Linked DNA regions of Pelobacter seleniigenes DSM 18267. The protein of the gene in region 2 interacts with the protein of the main gene of each other region in a pairwise test. Links are inferred from orthologs where the notes say so. Each region holds a gene or a part of one and is shown on either strand. Other genes may lie near its edges.

The links.
Region 1: the proteins of yhbY (region 2) and rho interact in binary tests that used the Escherichia coli proteins (3 or more experiments, as listed by UniProt). The link is inferred for Pelobacter seleniigenes DSM 18267 from one-to-one orthologs.

What each region holds. Positions count from the first base shown.
Region 1 is NZ_JOMG01000002.1:2,581,918-2,591,417, forward strand. Bases 4,036-6,889 are described here. They hold rho (transcription termination factor Rho), read left to right. Parts: upstream 4,036-4,765; coding sequence 4,766-6,013; downstream 6,014-6,889. Other genes in these bases: N909_RS0114640 (hypothetical protein), read left to right, coding at 4,036-4,370; rpmE (50S ribosomal protein L31), read left to right, coding at 6,133-6,336; prfA (peptide chain release factor 1), read left to right, coding at 6,438-6,889. Outside these bases: N909_RS0114625 (ammonium transporter), read left to right, coding at 426-1,640; N909_RS0114630 (RrF2 family transcriptional regulator), read right to left, coding at 1,863-2,303; tRNA glutamyl-Q(34) synthetase GluQRS, read left to right, coding at 2,444-3,445; more of N909_RS0114640, read left to right, coding at 3,597-4,035; more of prfA, read left to right, coding at 6,890-7,505; prmC (peptide chain release factor N(5)-glutamine methyltransferase), read left to right, coding at 7,509-8,357; murA (UDP-N-acetylglucosamine 1-carboxyvinyltransferase), read left to right, coding at 8,374-9,500. UniProt on the Escherichia coli protein: Facilitates transcription termination by a mechanism that involves Rho binding to the nascent RNA, activation of Rho's RNA-dependent ATPase activity, and release of the mRNA from the DNA template.
Region 2 is NZ_JOMG01000005.1:439,485-448,883, forward strand. The notes cover bases 2,665-5,417. They hold yhbY (ribosome assembly RNA-binding protein YhbY), read left to right. Parts: upstream 2,665-3,769; coding sequence 3,770-4,066; downstream 4,067-5,417. Other genes in these bases: N909_RS0123275 (AzlC family ABC transporter permease), read left to right, coding at 2,759-3,415; N909_RS0123280 (AzlD domain-containing protein), read left to right, coding at 3,412-3,735; tnpA (IS200/IS605 family transposase), read right to left, coding at 4,426-4,860; N909_RS0123295 (D-alanine--D-alanine ligase family protein), read left to right, coding at 4,999-5,417. In the rest of the region: N909_RS0123260 (transporter substrate-binding domain-containing protein), read left to right, coding at 1-572; N909_RS0123265 (amino acid ABC transporter permease), read left to right, coding at 745-1,704; N909_RS0123270 (ATP-binding cassette domain-containing protein), read left to right, coding at 1,697-2,431; more of N909_RS0123295, read left to right, coding at 5,418-6,066; N909_RS24180 (D-alanine--D-alanine ligase family protein), read left to right, coding at 6,044-7,051; N909_RS0123305 (GNAT family N-acetyltransferase), read left to right, coding at 7,044-7,517; N909_RS0123310 (KamA family radical SAM protein), read left to right, coding at 7,526-8,614; N909_RS0123315 (hypothetical protein), read left to right, coding at 8,779-9,345.

The DNA.
Region 1 (9,500 bases), on a different replicon or contig from region 2:
CGCAGGCTCCGTCCCCATCTGTCCCAGGCTGGTGTTCCAGCAGGGCAGGAATTGGCACCGGACAGTCTGGTTGCTCACAGAGAACCCCGGTTGCCGTGGCTTCAAAGGGCCTTTCCCTCCACCACTCTTGATAAAGACGTCTGAATTTGATGCTCGTGGAGTGTGACTCTAGCTTTCCGGGGTAGATTTGTCAATCGTCCGCATGCGGGAGGGCCATTTTCTCGGTCCGAACAATTGCAGGTATTTGCTCAAAAAATAGCCAGTAGTGATTAAAAAGTAGGCAATGTGGGCGGCTTCCAGGGGCGAACTTCTAAAAAAGCAGTCGGTTATAAAGCGGCATGACAATTGAATGTGGACAGCGGTTTCAGAATTGATCGGGCTCGACGATGACGTCGGGCGTTTACATGAGACGAGGAGGTCTGGTTATGGAAGTGTCGCTTCTGGCGTTACGACACAGTGGGGACGTATTGTTCCTTTTGCTTGGTGCGGTCATGGTTTTTGCCATGCACGCGGGTTTCGCGTTTCTTGAAGTCGGTTCTGTCCGCGAAAAAAACCAGGTGAACGCATTTGTCAAAATCCTTTCTGATTGGTCTGTTTCCACGGTCGTTTATTTTCTGATCGGTTACCCCATTTCCTACGGAATCAATTTCTTCACTTCGGCAAGCGGCCTGCTTGGCCAGAATCAGGGCTATGAGTTGGTGCGGTTTTTTTTCCTGCTCTGTTTTGCCGCTTGTATTCCCGCCATTATCTCCGGCGGTATCGCCGAACGTGCCAAATTTTGGCCCCAGGTCTGTGCCGGGGCAATTTTCGCCGGAATTTCCTACCCGCTTTTTGAATCGCTGATCTGGGGACAGAACAGTGCCGGGCTGCAGGGCTTTTTCAAGGCGACGCTGGGCGCCCCTTTTCATGATTTCGCCGGTAGTGTCGTGGTCCATTCCATCGGCGGCTGGTTGGCGCTGCCGGCTATTGTCGTGCTCGGACCGCGCCTGGGGCGCTATGTGCGCGGGCGCAGCCAGGCCATCCCGATCAGTAATATCCCCTTTCTGGCCCTGGGGAGTTGGATTCTTGCGGTCGGCTGGTTTGGCTTTAATGTGATGAGTGCCCAGTCCCTGGAAGGAGTTTCCGGGCTGGTGGCGGTCAATTCGCTGATGGCCATGGTCGGCGGGGTCTTGTTTGCCCTGATCGCGGGTCGGAACGATCCGGGCTTTGTGCATAACGGTGCTTTGGCCGGCTTGATCGCCATCTGTGCCGGCTCCGACCTGATACACCCGATCGGAGCCTTCCTGGTTGGCGGTATCGGATCCCTGATCTTCGTGTTCGGTTTCAAGTATGAACAGGAAAAACTCCGCATCGATGATGTTCTGGGGGTTTGGCCGCTGCACGGAGTGGTCGGCAGCTGGGGCGGGACCGCCGCCGGTATCTTCGGATCGCAGGCCCTGGGTGGCCTGGGTGGGGTGTCCTTCCTGGCCCAGTTGGCCGGCAGCCTGCTGGCCGTCGTTTACGCATTGGTGACGGGCTTTGTGGTGTACCGGATTATTCATCGGGTCAGCGGCTTCCGGTTGGATGAGGAGAAGGAATTTGCCGGCGCTGATTTAAGCATTCATCAGATCAATGCGTATCCCGAGGAAAATCTTAAGTGAAAACTAATTTCTGCTGTGATTTGACGCATTGAAATGACGTAGTAAAATAAAGAAAAAAGTCACTTTACGGAAGGCCGTGGCAGCCTTCTGTCTTGCCCTGGACGTCCTTTTCCCTCCTGGACGCCAGGGTTTTTTTATCTTATTTCGGTGCTTCAAAAAAACGAGGCAACCGCTTTGGTGGCGGCGCCTCGTCAGAATTGATCGGTCTGTGGTGGCCTGGCGTCAGCCGGCCTGCTGTCTGGCTTTCTCCAGCTTGACCTGCTGTTGCCTGACCAGGTCGGCAACGGTATAGCGTTTCAGCACTTTGGCCATTTCGGTCTGCGCTTCGGTCCAGACGTCATGGGCCGAACAAAAAATGTCGCGTGCACAGCTTTCGGAATCAAGCAGGCAGTGATTGAGTTTCAGCTGTCCTTCTTCTGCCTGAAGGACATCCAACATGGTGATCTCTTCCGGCCCCCTGGCCAGGAGGAAACCTCCGCCAACGCCACGTTGAGAACTGACAATCCCGGCTTTGATCAGTGGCTGGAGGATTTTGGTTAGAAACGCCGGGGTGACGTCCTGGGTGCGGCAGATATCCTTTTTAAGGACAATTTCATCTTTCGGCTGTTGCGCCAGATAGATGACAGTTCTGACAGCATATTCAGTTGCACGTGTAATAACCACTAGTCGAGCCTCCCAAAGGTAACTTTTTCAGTTATGAATACACTGAAGATAATTCTTTGTCAATCATCTCTTAAACCCGCATGCTACTGAACTGTTTTGGCCGCGGAGCAAGCCGTGGCTGACCAGTTACGGTGCGCCGCTTGGCGTATTCACAGCTGGGTATTGACAGCGGCGTTGGGCCACAGCATGATTCCCGGGTCGAAAGGATGGTTGCCGCACAGATGGATGATATTCAGGAAAATCACAAGATTGTAGGTCGGTTTGCACCCAGTCCGACCGGACCGTTGCATTTCGGCTCGCTGGTCGCGGCGCTGGGAAGTTATCTTGCGGCCCGATCCTGCGGCGGCGAATGGCTGGTCAGAATAGAGGATCTCGATCCGCCCCGGGTGGTTCCCGGCTCTGCGGCCGCGTTGTTGGAACTGCTGGAAACCCTCGGTTTTGAATGGGATGGGGCGGTTGTTCAGCAGAGTACCCGACTGGAGCGTTATCGGGACGTGCTCAATGAATTGCAGGGCGCCGGGCTGCTCTACGATTGCACCTGCTCGCGGCGGGAGGTCCTGGCCAGCGCGCCTCATGTTGGCGAGGATGGGCCGGTTTATCCCGGAACCTGCCGCCATGGGGCCAAGGGGAGTCGTGCTGAGAAGGCGGTCAGGCTGCGGGTCCCGGATCAGACCGTGAAGTATTGCGACGGGGTCTATGGCTGGCAGGGGCAGAATCTGGAGAGGCAGGTCGGAGATTTTGTCCTCTACCGGGCTGACGGTCAATTTGCCTACCAGCTGGCCGTGGTTGTGGATGATATCGACTCCGGGGTCACCCAGGTGGTGCGCGGGGCCGATCTGCTCTCTTCAACGCCCCGCCAGATTTACCTGTATCGCTGTCTGCGGGCAGCTCTGCCGGATTATTATCATTTGCCCCTGGCGCTGGGGGAGGATGGCGAAAAGCTGAGCAAGCGCCATGGCCGGGCCGGGCTGGTCAATGCTGCAAACGGCGCGACCATGCTATGGCAGGCTCTTGATTTTCTCGGTCAGCAACCACCGGTTGAGTTGCAAGCCGGGACTGCGCAGGATCTCTTAAGCTGGGGGCGAAAACATTTTTCACCGGCGCGGATTCCAACGGTGAGCCGCCGAGTGGTTTTTTCTTGACGGGTCTCTTTTCCGGGAAGGTGTCTTCTGCTACCTTTGACAAGAGCCTTCCTGCCGTTCATGGCGCGGCGGGTGCCGTTGTCGGCAGGCGGTGTTTCATGCCGAATGAGAGTGAATATTTCTATTTGTCGATGCAAGGGAGATGTTGCAAATGAAAAAGATGATTTTCAGCTTAGTGTTGACTGTTTTGCTGGCGGGTTGCGGTAGCGGCACGTTCCATGTGCCGAAACAGGAATACCAGAGCAGGGTTCAGGTGCTGGGGGTACTGCCACTGCTGGTGGACCGCAATACCACCATGAACTATCCTTACAGCGATGCCCTTTTCGATATCCTCAGCCGTTCTGCGGTAGACAAGCATCAGGCCCTGGCGGATGAGCTGCGCAAGAAAAAAGGCTACTTTGATGTCCGCACCTTGCAGGTTGACCCACAGCTGACAGCATTGTCTCTGCTCGGCCCGGCGGCTCATGATAAGAACGGTTATCCCCTCGGCTATTCCTTTGATCTGGCCACTGTCTCTGAGCTGACCAAGCGCAATGTCGTCGATGCTCTGTTGGTGGTGGTCTTCTCTGGAGAACAGGTCAAGGAAACCCGGCGGTCGCGTACCAAGCTTGAGACCCTGAATACCGACTTCAGTGATCTGCTGGCCACCGCTGCGGTGGTCGATCGCAATGGCCAGGTGCTCTGGCAATTGGCGGGCGAGGACAGCTTCCAGGCCCTGCTCCTGCAGTATGCGGATTTTGACGAGGCTTATTATAATCGGACTGATGTGGTGAAAGTGAAAAATATCAGTATCTCCGGCATAGAGCGGGCTCTTGATGAAGATCCTGAGCACAAGGGGACCAAGGTGTTGCCGGAAATGTACGAGGACTTGTTCTCCGAAATAGCTTCCGGGATCAGCCCGGGCTTGCTTGATTCCCTGAGATGATTAAAAAATAAACAGTTGTTTTGAAAAATATATAAAAAGAGGGTTTTTTTTACGCTTCAAGGTTGACATGGCGGGATAAAGCGGGTACAAGCTCTTTTAAAGCAATGAAAATAAAAGCGCCTGCCCGCTCTATTCCCTGCCGTTGCAGGTTGGATTGAATATAAAACCCTTCAGGTAAAAAATTCCGATTGAACCATTCAAAGAATAAAATAAAAGAGCTGATCTGGCCCGGAATCTATATTCTTTACATTTAGAATTATTTATATCAATTCAATTTATTTATAAGACTTGTCAACTACGTAACTCAATGTCGAAAATCCACTCATTCATATGTATTGTGCGGACATCCGTCGATATTCCTGTGTAACCCCTGAGTACAGGGCTGGAGAACCTTTATGAATCTGAAAGAATTGAAGCAGACAAAAATCTCTGAACTGATTGCTTTAGGAAAAGACCTGGGGCTGGAAGAAATCGGCGGAATGCGCCGGCAGGACCTGATTTTTAACATCCTAAAAGCAACAGCAGCCAAAAAGAAGGCTATTTTCGGAGAGGGGGTTCTCGAAATCCTGCCGGACGGGTTCGGTTTTTTACGTGCTCCGGATGCCAACTATCTGCCGGGGCCGGACGATATTTACATTTCGCCTTCGCAGATTCGCCGTTTCGCCCTGCGCACCGGTGATACGGTCGCCGGACAGATTCGTCCGCCCAAAGAGGGGGAGCGCTATTTTGCCCTGTTAAAGGTTTCCGAGGTCAACTTTGAGGACCCTGCGAAGATGCGGGAAAAGACCTTCTTCGACAACCTGACCCCGCTCTACCCTGAAGAGCAACTGGTTCTGGAAACCTCTCCTGACAACTATTCAACCCGGGTCATGGACCTGGTCGCTCCCATCGGCAAAGGGCAGCGCGGATTGATCGTGGCTCCGCCGCGAACCGGTAAAACGGTGCTGCTGCAGAATATCGCCAATTCCATTTCGCAAAATCACCCCGAGGTGTATCTGATTGTTCTGCTCATTGATGAACGCCCCGAGGAAGTGACCGATATGCAGCGCAACGTCAACGGTGAGGTTATTTCGTCAACCTTTGACGAGCCGGCCAACCGCCACGTCCAAGTCGCCGAGATGGTCATCGAGAAAGCCCGCCGGTTGGTGGAGCATAAGCGTGACGTGGTCATTCTCCTCGATTCGATCACCCGGTTGGCCCGTGCCTACAATACCATTATCCCGTCCAGCGGCAAGATCCTCTCCGGTGGTGTCGATGCTCACGCGCTGCATAAGCCGAAGCGCTTTTTCGGTGCGGCCCGGAATATCGAGGAGGGCGGCAGCCTGACCATCATTGCCACCGCCCTGATCGATACCGGCAGCAAGATGGATGAGGTTATCTTCGAAGAATTCAAGGGGACCGGTAACATGGAGCTGCATCTGGACCGCCGGTTGGCTGACAAACGGGCTTTCCCGGCCATGGATATCAACCGCTCCGGGACCCGGAAGGAAGATCTGCTGGTCGATGCGACCCAGTTGCAGAGAACCTGGCTGTTGCGCAAGGTCCTGTCGTCGATGAACACCGTCGACAGCATGGAGTTCCTGCTGGAAAAACTGACCGAGACCGAAACCAATCAGCAGTTCCTGGATTCCATGAATCAGTAGGCCGGCTCAAGAAACCACAGATAGGGCTTGCCCCTGGCTGTGAAAAGTGCTATCTAATCGGTTTGTCCGATATTAAAAATCAGGCCTGTACTTACGCCAGGTCGCCAAGGAGAAGAATCATGAAAGAAGGCATCCATCCCAAGTATGAAGTAACGACCGTGCGTTGTGATTGCGGTAACAGCTTTGAAACCCGCTCCACCATCGCCGGCGAAATTCACACGGAGATTTGTTCCGCGTGCCACCCTTTTTATACCGGTAAGCAGAAACTGATCGATACCGCCGGCCGGATCGAGCGCTTCCGCAAAAAGTACGCCCAGAAGTAATCGGGTAGATATTGAAAAAAGGCGGCCCGTTGAGGCCGCCTTTTTTCGTTCAGGAGGCCGGGGCAGCCCTCGGCCGCAACCATCTGGATCGAAAGAAAATTATGTTCGCAAATCTCGAAGATGTGGTCGATCGTTTTCGTGAAGTTGAAGGACTGCTGTCCGACCCCGCGGTTATGGGGGACCAGAAACGCTATCGTGAACTGACCAAGGAACACTCTGACCTGTCTGAAGTCGTAGCGGTCTACAGCAGCTACAAACAGGTCTGTAACGACATCGAGGGGAATCGTGAACTGCTCCAGGACAGCGATCCGGACATGAAAGAACTGGCCCGGGCGGAACTGCCGGAACTGGAAGCGCAGCGGACCCAGCTCGAAGAGCAGTTGCGGATCCTGCTGCTGCCCAAAGACCCCAACGACGACAAGAATATCATTCTGGAAATCCGTGCCGGCACCGGCGGTGATGAAGCGGCTCTGTTTGCCGCCGACCTGTTCCGCATGTACTCCCGCTATGCCGACCGCAATCGCTGGAAAGTCGAGATCATGAGTGTCTCCGAAACCGACGGCGGCGGGTTCAAGGAGATCATCGCCCTGATCAGCGGTGAACGGGTCTATTCCAGGTTGAAATTCGAAAGTGGTACGCACCGCGTGCAGCGGGTTCCGGATACCGAAACCCAGGGGCGCATTCATACCTCGGCCTGCACCGTTGCGGTGTTGCCGGAAGCCGAAGATGTCGACATCGATATCAACCCGGCGGATTTGCGGATCGATCTTTATCGCGCCTCGGGTTCCGGGGGGCAGCATGTCAACAAAACCGAATCCGCAGTCCGGCTGACCCATATCCCGACCGGGGTGGTGGTGGCCTGCCAGGACGAAAAATCCCAGCATAAAAATAAGGCCAAGGCTCTCAAGGTGCTGAAATCCAGGATCTATGACCAGATGCTGGCCGCACAGCAGGCCGAAATGGCCGCCGATCGTAAGAATCAGGTTGGCAGCGGCGATCGCAGCGAACGGATCCGCACCTACAACTTTCCTCAGGGGCGTTGTACCGATCACCGCATCGGCCTGACCCTGTACCGGCTGGACGCGATCATGCAGGGGGATATCGACGAAGTGCTCGATGCGTTGATTGCAGACCAACAGGCGGCTCAGATGAGCCGGCAGGAGTCCTGATCCTTGGCTGAATCCTGGACGCTGCTCAAAATGTTGCGCTGGATGACCGGTTTCTTTGAAGAGAAGGGGATCGCCTCACCGCGGCTCGAGGCCGAACTGCTGCTGGCGCACACGCTCCAACTCGACCGGGTCGGCCTGTATATGAATTATGATCGGCCGTTGAGCGCCGGGGAGCTGGATCAAATCCGGCCGTTGGTTAAAAAACGCGGCCAGCGCGAGCCGCTCCAGTATCTGCTCGGCTATACTGAATTCTGGTCACGCCGTTTCAACGTCAGTCCGGCGGTGCTGATCCCGCGTCAGGATACGGAAATCCTCGTCGAAGAGGCGCTACGTCTGGCCTCTCCCGCGGGGTCCCTGCTGGATGTCGGCACCGGCAGCGGAGCGATTGTGATCAGTCTGGCCGGAGAACTGCCCGGCTGGACTCTGACCGGCATCGATATCTCGGCGGACGCGCTGGCCGTGGCCAGGGACAATGCCATTCTTAATCAGCTGGCCGATCGGGTTGAGCTGGTTCCTGGCGATCTGGCTCGGCTGCCGGAGCAGCGCTACGATCTGATTGTGTCCAATCCGCCCTATATCGCCAGGCAAGAGTGGGTCGAGCTGATGCCCGAAGTGCGCTGTCATGAGCCGGAAATAGCGTTGCTGGCCGAAAATGACGGCCTGTATTGTTACCAGGAGTTGGCCCGACAAGCCTCAACCCGGCTGCAGCCGGGCGGGTGGCTGGTGGTCGAAACCGGAGCGACCCAGACTGAAGCCGTATGTCGCTTGTTTATTGAAGCCGGCTTGAGCGACACTTTTGTTCGTAAAGATTATTCCGGTCTGCCGCGGGTTGTCGGCGGTCAGCTGAAATAGAAAGTAGGAATATCCTGTGGAAAAAATAGTTATCAAAGGGGGCGTTGCGCTCAATGGCGAGGTCCAGGTCGGCGGTGCCAAGAATTCCGCCTTGCCTCTGTTGTTTGCGACGCTGCTGGCGGACGGAACCAGCGAATTGTGCAATATTCCCGCATTGCGCGATATTACCACGGCCGAAAAGCTGCTGAAAATCCTCGGTGCCGAGGTGAAGGCAGCTGATCATTGCTATCGGATCGACGCTTCCCGGATTGAAAGTGTTGAAGCGCCTTACGAACTGGTGAAGACCATGCGCGCCTCGGTGCTGGTGCTGGGGCCGTTGTTGGCCCGCTGCGGCCATGCCCGGGTCAGCCTCCCCGGCGGCTGTGCCATCGGCGCCCGGCCGATCAATCTGCATCTGAAAGGGCTCGAACAACTCGGCGCCAAAATCAAGCTTGACCACGGTTACGTCGAAGCGACCGCCGATCGCCTTAAGGGGGCGAAGATATCGTTTGATATGCCCACGGTCGGAGGGACGGAAAACCTGCTGATGGCGGCTGCTCTGGCGAAAGGGGAGACCGTCCTCGAAAATGCGGCCCGCGAGCCGGAGATTGTGCAGTTGGCCGAGGCCCTCAATAGCATGGGCGCACAGATTGAAGGGGCCGGGACCGCTATCATCCAGATTCAGGGGGTCGACAAGCTCATGCCGCTGCAGTGCCGGGTGATTCCTGATCGCATCGAAGCCGGGACCTTTATGATCGCGGCCGCGATCACCGGTGGCAATGTCCTGGTCAGGGAAGCCCTGCGCGAAGATCTGGAGGCATTGATCAGTAAACTGAAGGAAGCTGGTGTCAGTGTGGAAGAAGAAGCCGATGGCCTGCGGGTGCAGGGACCGCGGCGACCGCTGGCCGTCGATATCAGGACCAGCGTCTTTCCGGGGTTCCCGACCGACATGCAGGCGCAGTTCATGGCGCTGATGTCTTTTGCGGAAGGGACCAGCCGAATTTCCGAGACGGTTTTTGAGAACCGCTTCATGCATGTCTGTGAGCTGCAGCGGATGGGTGCCGATATCCAGATCGATGGGCACAGCGCCATCATCCGGGGCACAGCGCAGATGACCGGAGCGCCGGTCATGGCCACCGACCTGAGGGCCAGCGCTTCGTTGAT
Region 2 (9,399 bases):
TCAGTACGGCATGGGATGGCATCATTCCGGGCCTGATCACCAAAAAATACGACATCATCATGAGTGGGATGACCCTGACTCAGGAAAGAAACCTCAAAGTTAACTTCGCCAGCCCCTATATTGTTGTCGGACAGACCATCCTGATCAAAAAAGAGTATCAGGACCAAGTGAAATCCTATAAAGATTTGAACGATCCCAAATACAAAGTTGCTTCCAAACTCGGCACCACCGGTGAGCAGGCTGTAAAACGGATGATCCCGAAAGCAACCTATGTCTCCTTCGATACCGAGCAGGAAGGGGTTATGGACCTGATTAACGGCAAGGTCGACGCCTTTGTTTACGACCTCCCCTTCATGGCCATCGCCAATGCCCAGAAAAACAATGGCAAACTGGTTTTCCTGGACAAGCCTTTCACCTATGAGCCGCTGGCATGGGCCATTAACCGCGGCAACTCCGACCTGCTCAACTGGCTCAACAATTTCATGAATCAGATCAAGAGCGACGGAACCTACGACAAAATTTACGAAAAATGGTTCCTCAGCAACGACTGGTTGAAACAAGTTCAAAACTGATCGGCTCAAACCGGCGGGGACAAGACCGAACAAACGGCTTGCCCCCGCTTCCATTTCGTACTGTTTGAGTCCTGTTTCCATACCCGCCTGCTGATGGCCGGACAGGCACTGCTCACCAGCAGCGGATCTTTAAACCGATACATTGTTTATTTATTATCAGGAAACCTGACAGGTGAAAAAACAACAAAACAATTGGCTATGGAGAGTTCTGACCCTCCTGATTATTTTCAGTCTCGGGGCCGGTCTCTGGGCGGCGACCAAAAAAATCGACTATACCTGGCGCTGGAATCGGGTCCCGCAATACTTCCTCTATCATCAGGAAATGATCAAAACGGTTCCTTTTGATGGGCGGGTCGAAAAAATTGCCGACGCCGGCGATAAATCGACGGTGACCGTGCGCAGTGAAAACGATGAGGTTCAGACCTTTACCGTTGCCACAAAAAGCCTCAAGGTCAGTCCGAACGAAGATCTTTTTGCAGGGGATTCCATCGGCTCCACTTTCAAATGGCGGCCCGGTCCTTTAATCATCGGGCTCTGGGTCACTCTCTATATGTCTGCTGCAGCCAGTATTTTCGGCTTGATTATCGGGTTGGTGACCGGGCTGTGCCGTATTTCCAAAAACATTACCCTCAAACAACTGGCCATCATCTATATCGAAATAATCCGCGGCACCCCGCTGCTGGTGCAGATTTTCATTTTCTATTTTTTCCTGGGGACTGTTCTTGACCTCAGCCGGATAGTGGCCGGCATCGGGGCCTTGGCGGTTTTTGCCGGAGCCTATGTTGCCGAGATCATCCGTGCCGGGATTCAGTCAATTCCCAAGGGGCAGATGGAGGCAGCGCGTTCGCTGGGTATGACCAATGCCCAGGCCATGATCTACATTATTCTGCCCCAGGCTTTCAAACGCACCCTTCCCCCTCTTGCCGGTCAGTTTATCAGCCTGATTAAAGATTCATCGCTGGTATCGGTTGTGGGCATTACCGAACTGACCAAGAGCGGTCGCGAAGTCATCACTTCAACCTTTGCGACTTTCGAGATCTGGTTTGTGGTTGCACTTCTTTACTTATTTTTGACCTTGACCCTGTCGCAGGTGATTGCATGGGTTGAACGGAGGCTGGCAGTCAGTGATTAAGACAGTTGATTTAAAAAAGATTTTCATCGGACGGGGCCAGACCGTCAACGCGGTGGACGGAGTGACCGCCCATATCAAATCCGGCGAGGTTGTGGTTATTATCGGACCTTCCGGCTCCGGGAAATCGACCTACCTGCGTTGCCTCAACGGGCTGGAGACCCTTTCATCCGGGCACATCCATGTTGACGGCGTGGATCTGGCCGACCGCCGGACCGACCTGAACAAGGTTCGCCGGGAAGTCGGCATGGTTTTTCAGCAGTTCAATCTGTTTCCGCATAAAACCGTCCTGGAAAACCTGGTTCTCGCGCAAACCGTTGTGCGTAAGCGCAGTCGCGCCGAAGCCGAAAAAAAAGGGCGTGAGCTGCTGCAAAAGGTCGGGATTGCCGAAAAAGAAAGCGAGTATCCGATTCGCCTCTCCGGTGGCCAGCAACAGCGGGTTGCGATCGCCAGAGCCCTGGCCATGGATCCCAAGGTGATGCTGTTTGACGAACCGACCAGCGCCCTCGACCCGGAAATGGTCGGCGAAGTGCTGGAGGTCATGAAGCAGCTTGCCCGTGAAGGGATGACCATGGTTGTGGTGACTCATGAAATGGGTTTCGCCCGGGAAGTTGCCGATCGGGTCCTGTTTATGGATCATGGCAAACTGGTGGAAGAAGGAACCCCTGAACACTTCTTCACCAATCCGCAGGAAGAACGCGCCAAGCTGTTCCTCAAACAGGTTCTTTAACCCCCTTTTGTATCTGCTCAGAAGGATGGCGCTATTTTAAGCAACTTTGCAGTAAACTCGGGACTGTCCCCAGGGTCATCGGGGGCGGTCCCAAGAGTTTGCGAGCCATGAAACTGTAGCGGTTAGCACCGCAAAGACCTGGGACAGCCCCCGTACGGGGACAGTCCCGGTTTTGCTGCCATCGCCCCTCCAACGAGCGCCATTCAGGGCACAGAGCGTTTTTGTTTTCATCCGCAAATGTGTCTTGTTTTTTGCTTCTGAAACTCGCTATCTTTCCAGCTTATGAAAAATCCATGCAAACAACAGGATATTCTTAGGACCGGCGCCGTGGCCGCCTGGCCGATCTGTCTGGGCTATTTTCCCATCGGCCTGGCTCTGGGTGTACTGGCCCAGCAGGCCGGACTGAATTGGTGGGCCGTGGCTATGATGTCCGTCATTGTCTTTGCCGGCAGCGCCCAGTTCATCTGCGTCGCCATGCTGGCGGCAGGCTCCTCGCCATGGGCCATCGTCCTGACCACCTTTGTCGTTAATTTCCGGCACACCCTGATGAGCTCTGCCCTGGCGGTCTATCTGGCGGGAGTCAATCGCAAATTTCTGACGCTGTTTTCCTACGGCATTACCGATGAAAGCTTTGCCGTCAATATGACCCGCTTCAAGGAGGGCAACTGGTCCCGCTACCAGGCCCTGGTGGTGAATCATCTCGCCAATTTTGCCTGGCTGATTGCAACAGTGGCTGGCACGCTGGTCGGCCAGTTCATTCCCCAGGGTGCTTTGGGTATCGATTACGCTCTGACCGGCATGTTTATCTGCCTGCTGGTCTTCCAACTGCAAGGTCGAATCTACATCCTCACCGGCTTATTAAGCAGCGCAATTTCTGTTACTTGGTACTTGCTGATTCCCGGAGATTCCTATATTGTCGGCGCTGCGATCAGTGCAGCAACCCTCGGCTATTTTCTGAAACGCCGCTATCGGAGGAGCAAATGACCTTCTCCGAGTATTTTTTCCTGTTTGCCGGCATGGGCATGGTGACCTATTTACCCCGGGCTCTTCCGCTTCTTTACCTCGCCCACAAGCAATTACCACAATGGCTGGTCGACTGGTTAAGCCTGATCCCGGTTGCGGTATTGAGCGCCCTGCTGGCTCCATCCCTGTTTGCGGATCATGCCAGCCGCACTTTTGAACTGGGTAAACCAGAGCTGCTGGTCGCGGTCCCTACTTTCTTGTTTGCCCTGAAAACCCGCAGCCTGGGGGGAACGGTGCTGATCGGAATGTTGCTGTACTGGTTAGCAGGATTGTTACTTTGAAACTTACTTTATCTTATTCACAAATGGAGCATGAATGAAATTAACGGGAAAACAGATCCGTTTCCTCAGAGGCCTGGGTCATCATCTTAATCCGGTGGTCATGGTCGGCAAAGAAGAGGTCAATCCTGCGGTGACTTCAGCCGTTGAGGAAGCTTTGCAGAGCCATGAGCTGATAAAAATCAAACTGCAGGAAGGTTGCCTTGGTGATCGCAAGGAGGTCGCCGCAGAATTGGCGACTGCTACGGCTGCAGAAGTCGTCCAGATCCTGGGCCGGACTATTTTGCTTTTCCGGCCTTCGGATGAAGTGAAAATCGCTCTGCCGAAGAGCTGAGAAGGCGCGCTTCCATTGCCGAGACACCCACCTTAACTACTTGAAAAAAATGAGGAATTTTTTCACAAAAAATTTCCTCATTTTTTTTATTGACAGCTTTTTTTCATAAGCGTATACGCTTGCTCATTAGCATTCAATTTCGGGCATGCGTAACGACCACAGCATAAAAAGTAACCCCTTTTTATAGCCAGCCGCCAGGCTCCCGAAGGCATGAATGCGGTTCCATTGGAACGATTTTCAATCAAGGCTTAGTAAAAAACCCCGCCCAAAGGACGGGGCTTTAAAGGCGCCCCCTGAGGGGGCGTTGCCGGCAGCCCCCAAAGAGGGCAGCCGGAGCGTCGTTCCCTTGTCCTGTTGGGTTAAAATTTAAGTTGTTGCTGTTCTATCTTCTTTTCGTGCGCCTCTTGATACCGCACGTAGCGTCTGATCATCTCAGTATCCAAACCGACGGTATCAACGCAGTAGCCGGGCGCCCAGAAATGATTCCCCCAGTAGCGATTCTTTCGCAATTTGGGATGGTTCTTTAAAATTCGTATCGCTGATCGTCCTTTCAGGCGCCCCATCAACTCTGAAATGGCTACCTTCGGCGGCACCATGATGATCAGATGGACGTGGTCTTTCTGGATATTCAGCTCGACGATCTCACAGTGACTTTGCCCACTGAAGATCCGTATACATGCTCGTACTTCCTGAGCCAGTTCGCCTTCCAATATTCGGAAGCGATATTTCGGGACCCAGACAATGTGGTACTGACAGTGCCAGATGGCATGTGTTAATTTTCGAAAACGGCTCATGGCTTTCCTTTCTGTTCAGTTAGTTGCGGGAACAACTTCTGAATATGGACTGCCATGAGCCCTTCTGGCAAAGCCGAAGGACTCTGACCCCGCCCAAAGGACGGGGGTTTCTACTTCACACTAAAAGGGGTTATAACAATGCACATCGCGTTTGCATTCAATATGCGTGAGGTCGGCCCGACCGAAGACGAACCTCCCTCGTGTTCCGACACAGATCTTCCCGATGACCTTTATGCCGAGTGGGACGACAGTGAAACCATCAATGCTGTCGCCGCAGCCTTGGCAACCGAGCACCAGGTATCCCTGGTCCAGGCTGATCTTGATGCCTTTGAAAAGTTTCGCCACCTGAAACCCGACCTGGTTTTCAACATGGCGGAAGGTCTTCATGGCATCAGTCGCGAAGCCCAGATTCCCGCGCTGCTGGAAATGCTGAACATTCCCTACACCGGGAGCGATCCGACCACCCTCGGCATCTGTCTCGATAAAGGCAGGACCAAAGAGATCCTGTCCTGGAATCGGATTCCGACACCTGGCTTCTGGATCGTTTCTTCGCTGGCTGAACTGCCGGAGCAACTCACTTACCCGCTGATCGTCAAACCCTGCCTGGAAGGTTCCAGCAAAGGGGTGACCGACAAGGCCCTGGTTTACGACCGGCAGCAGCTGGCCGCACAGGTGGAGTGGGTCAATACCACCTATCAGCAAAGCGCTCTGGTCGAGGAATTCCTTCCCGGCCGCGAGTTTACCGTAGCCATGATCGGCAACGGTCAGGATATTCAGATCCTGCCGATTGTCGAAATTGATTTCACCTCTCTGCCCGGCGGTGTCAACCCGATCTATTCCTATGAAGCCAAATGGATTTGGGATACCGAAGCAAAACCGCTGGAGATTTTCACCTGCCCCGCAAAGCTTGAACCCTTGCTGCAAGCCCAGATCGAAGATATCTGCCGGCGCGCCTTCCAGGCATTGAAATGCCGTGACTGGTGCCGGATAGATGTTCGACTGGATGCTCATGGGCATCCCTCTGTTATCGAATTGAACCCGCTTCCCGGCATTCTGCCGCGACCCGAACAGAATAGCTGTTTTCCCAAAGCCGCCCGCGCCGCCGGGCTGTCTTATGAACAGCTGATTCTAAAAGTCGTCGACACTGCCGCAGCACGTTTATTCAATCAGGACAGAGGAACCGATGAGAATTGCTGTCTGTTATAACCAAGTTGCTGAGCAACCCTTATCCGGGATAGCTGAAGACCTGCTTTCCGAAGCCGGTGCCGCAGAAGAAGCTGACGCCGTTGCTGACGCTCTGCGCCTGCTCGGACATGAACCGATCCTGGTCCCCCTTCATCTGGAACTGGGTTCGTTCATTGCCGCTCTGCAGAGGTTGCAGCCGGATCTGGTGTTTAATCTCTGCGAAGGTTTTCGTGGCGACAGCCGCTATGAAATGCATGTGGCCGCCGTCTTTGAAATGCTTGGACTCACCTATACCGGATCATCCCCTTTTGTGCTCGGGCTGACCCGGGACAAGGGGTTGACCAAAGACCTGCTGCGCCGCCACGGCCTGCCGACACCGGACTATCACCTGGTCGCTCCGGGGGCGCCCTTACCCGGACTCGTGTTCGATCGCCCGTTTATTGTCAAACCCTGTAGTGAAGACGCCTCGCTAAGCATCAGCCGCGCCAGTGTTGTTAACGACAACGCCGGTCTGCAGCGGCAGGTCGCCTACATTCATCACCACTATCGGCAAGCGGCCCTGGTGGAAGAGTTTATCGACGGCCGTGAATTCAATGTCGCCCTGCTCGGAGATCGCTCCGTGCGGCTGCTGCCCATTGCCGAGATCTGCTTTTCTGAACAACTTGACTGCCGACTGGTCAGCTATGCCGGCAAATGGCATGAGGAGTCAATCGACTACAGCGGTTCGATACCGGTCTGCCCCGCCCTGATTACCGATATCGAACAGCAGAAGCTTGCCGACATTGCCCTGAAAGCCTGGCAGCTGCTTGGCGCACGTGATTACGCGCGTATCGACATCCGTTGGCGCGATAACATTCCTTATATTCTTGAGCTGAATGCCAATCCCGATATCTCGCCTGCGGCCGGCCTGGCTCGGGCAGCCCGCTGTGGCGGACTGGAATATCCGGAGTTGGTGGAAAGCATTGTCGAAAATGCACTCCTCAGGAAGGAATCAATCCATGCGTGAACTGGTCCCGACAGATATTGAACCCCTGCAGCGGATTCTGACAAGTTGCGGCGTATTTTCAGTGGCCGAGATCGACTGCGCCCTGGAACTGCTGGATACCGTTCTGAACAACCCGCAACAGGAAGATTACGAAGTCCTGATCAGCGAGGCCGACGGTCAGGTCACCGGCTACGCCATGTTCGGTCCGGTACCGCTCACCAGTGGCAGCTACGATCTGTACTGGATTGCAACCGCGCCACACCTGCACGGTCAGGGCATCGGCCGCACTTTGCTGACTGAAGTCGAAGATCGGCTGCAAGCCCGCGGAGCCCGGATGCTTTGCCTGGAGACGTCCTCGCAGGACTCTTATGTGAAAACCAGGGCATTCTATCTGCGGGCCGGCTACCAGGAAGAAGCCCGCATCAAAGATTTTTACCGGCCTCAAGATGACCGGATAACCTACGTCAAACGTTTTACATCGTGTTGAGGAGAACAATGGAAACCTGGCAAAGACACCTGCAGGCGAGTATTACCAATCCAGAGAAACTGCCCCGCTCTTTCGGGGTTGACTGGCGCCCTCTGAAAGAGGTTGCCGAGCGTTATCCGATGCGTATTACCCCCTATTACCTGAGTCTGATCAAGTCCGCCGGTGATCCGATCTGGAAACAGGCCGTGCCTGATCAGCAAGAGCTGAACGACCATGTTTGCATGGCTGATCCGCTGGAAGAAGAGAATCAAAGCCCGGTGCCGAATATCATCCACCGTTATCCGGATCGGGTCCTGTTCCTGGTTTCGTCCGAATGTGCCATGTACTGCCGCTTTTGTACCCGTAAACGTAAAGTCGGCGGAGAACAGATGCGCATTACTGCAGAAACCATTGCGGCCGGCATCGACTACATTAGTCGCAACCCGCAAATCCGCGACGTCATTGTCTCCGGGGGCGATCCGCTGCTGCTCAGCGACGACAAACTCGATTCGATCCTCAGCCGGCTCAGAGCGATCCCGCATGTGGAAATGATCCGCATCGGCAGTCGGGTTCCGGTCGTACTGCCCATGCGGATCACCTCGGGACTGATTCGGGTGCTGCGCAAGTATCATCCGCTGTACCTGAACACTCATTTCAATCACCCGGATGAGATCACCGCACAATCGGCAAAAGCCTGCGAACGTCTGGCCAACGCAGGCATCCCGCTGGGCAACCAGACGGTGATGCTGCGCGGGATCAATGATGATCCGCAAGTGATGAAACGGTTGATGCAGAAACTGCTAGCAATCCGGGTGCGCCCTTATTACATCTATCAGGCCGACATGGTCCAGGGCACCGATCACTTCCGGACCACGGTCGAAGAAGGGCTTGACGTGATTCGCGCCCTGCGCGGCCACACTTCGGGAATGGCGGTTCCGGCGTATGTTATCGATGCCCCTGGTGGTGGCGGTAAGATCCCCCTGTTACCCGACTATCTGCAGTCCCTGGGCGAAGATGTCGTCCTGAAAAATTACCAGGGGCAGACCTTTCACTATCGCAATGCCGAGCCGGCTGAAGTGGAAAGCGAATTGTCTCTCATTGTGAACAATAAAAGCTGAATCGCTGGCTGACCAATGGTGATGACAGGCCTTCACGGTCACGTTGACTGTGAAGGCCTTGCATTTTTCTACAGAAAGAGGAATCATAAAGGATCTCTTTGAATTCTCTCCGATAGTTGTGAAAAATGTTTCAATTCGACATCAGCAATGACCCTCCGACAGCTGTGGAGTTAAAGCAAATCCACGCTGACCTGAAGCATAAACGCCACCAGCAGATCAAATTATCCTGTCTCTCCGATCTGGCCCATACCGCTGTTTTTCTGGCCCTGTATTTTTTTGATCTGCTCAGCGGGTTTGGCACTCTGACCGCAATCGTCCTGGGAACTTTATGCGCGCTCCTGCTGGCCACGACCATGCCGGATGAACTCGGCCCGGCGCAACGCAGCACCGTTGCCCTGGTTGCCCTCGGCAACTCCATCGCAGTCGGAAGCATTCTGTTCTGGATGATGAGGCAGCCCTTAAGTGGCAGCATTGCAGCTGCGGTGACCTGCGCATCCATCGTTTTTCTTGGCGCGACTCTGGGCCGCCGCATTAAGCAGGTGATGCTCGCCCTTGAAAACCTCAAACCGCTGACCGATGACGACCAGGCTCAACATGAACTCATCGGTTTATGCCGCAGCTTTCCCCAGCTGGCCCAATACCGTGAACAGGCCGGCCGCTTGCTGCGGCCCAATCTGACCTATGGGGAATTGGCCGCAATGCGGCAGTGGGTCCGGGATAACGGTCGTTGATCCCCAACCCGGCCAGCCAAAGACAAGACCAACAGGCCCTTTTTTATTCCCACC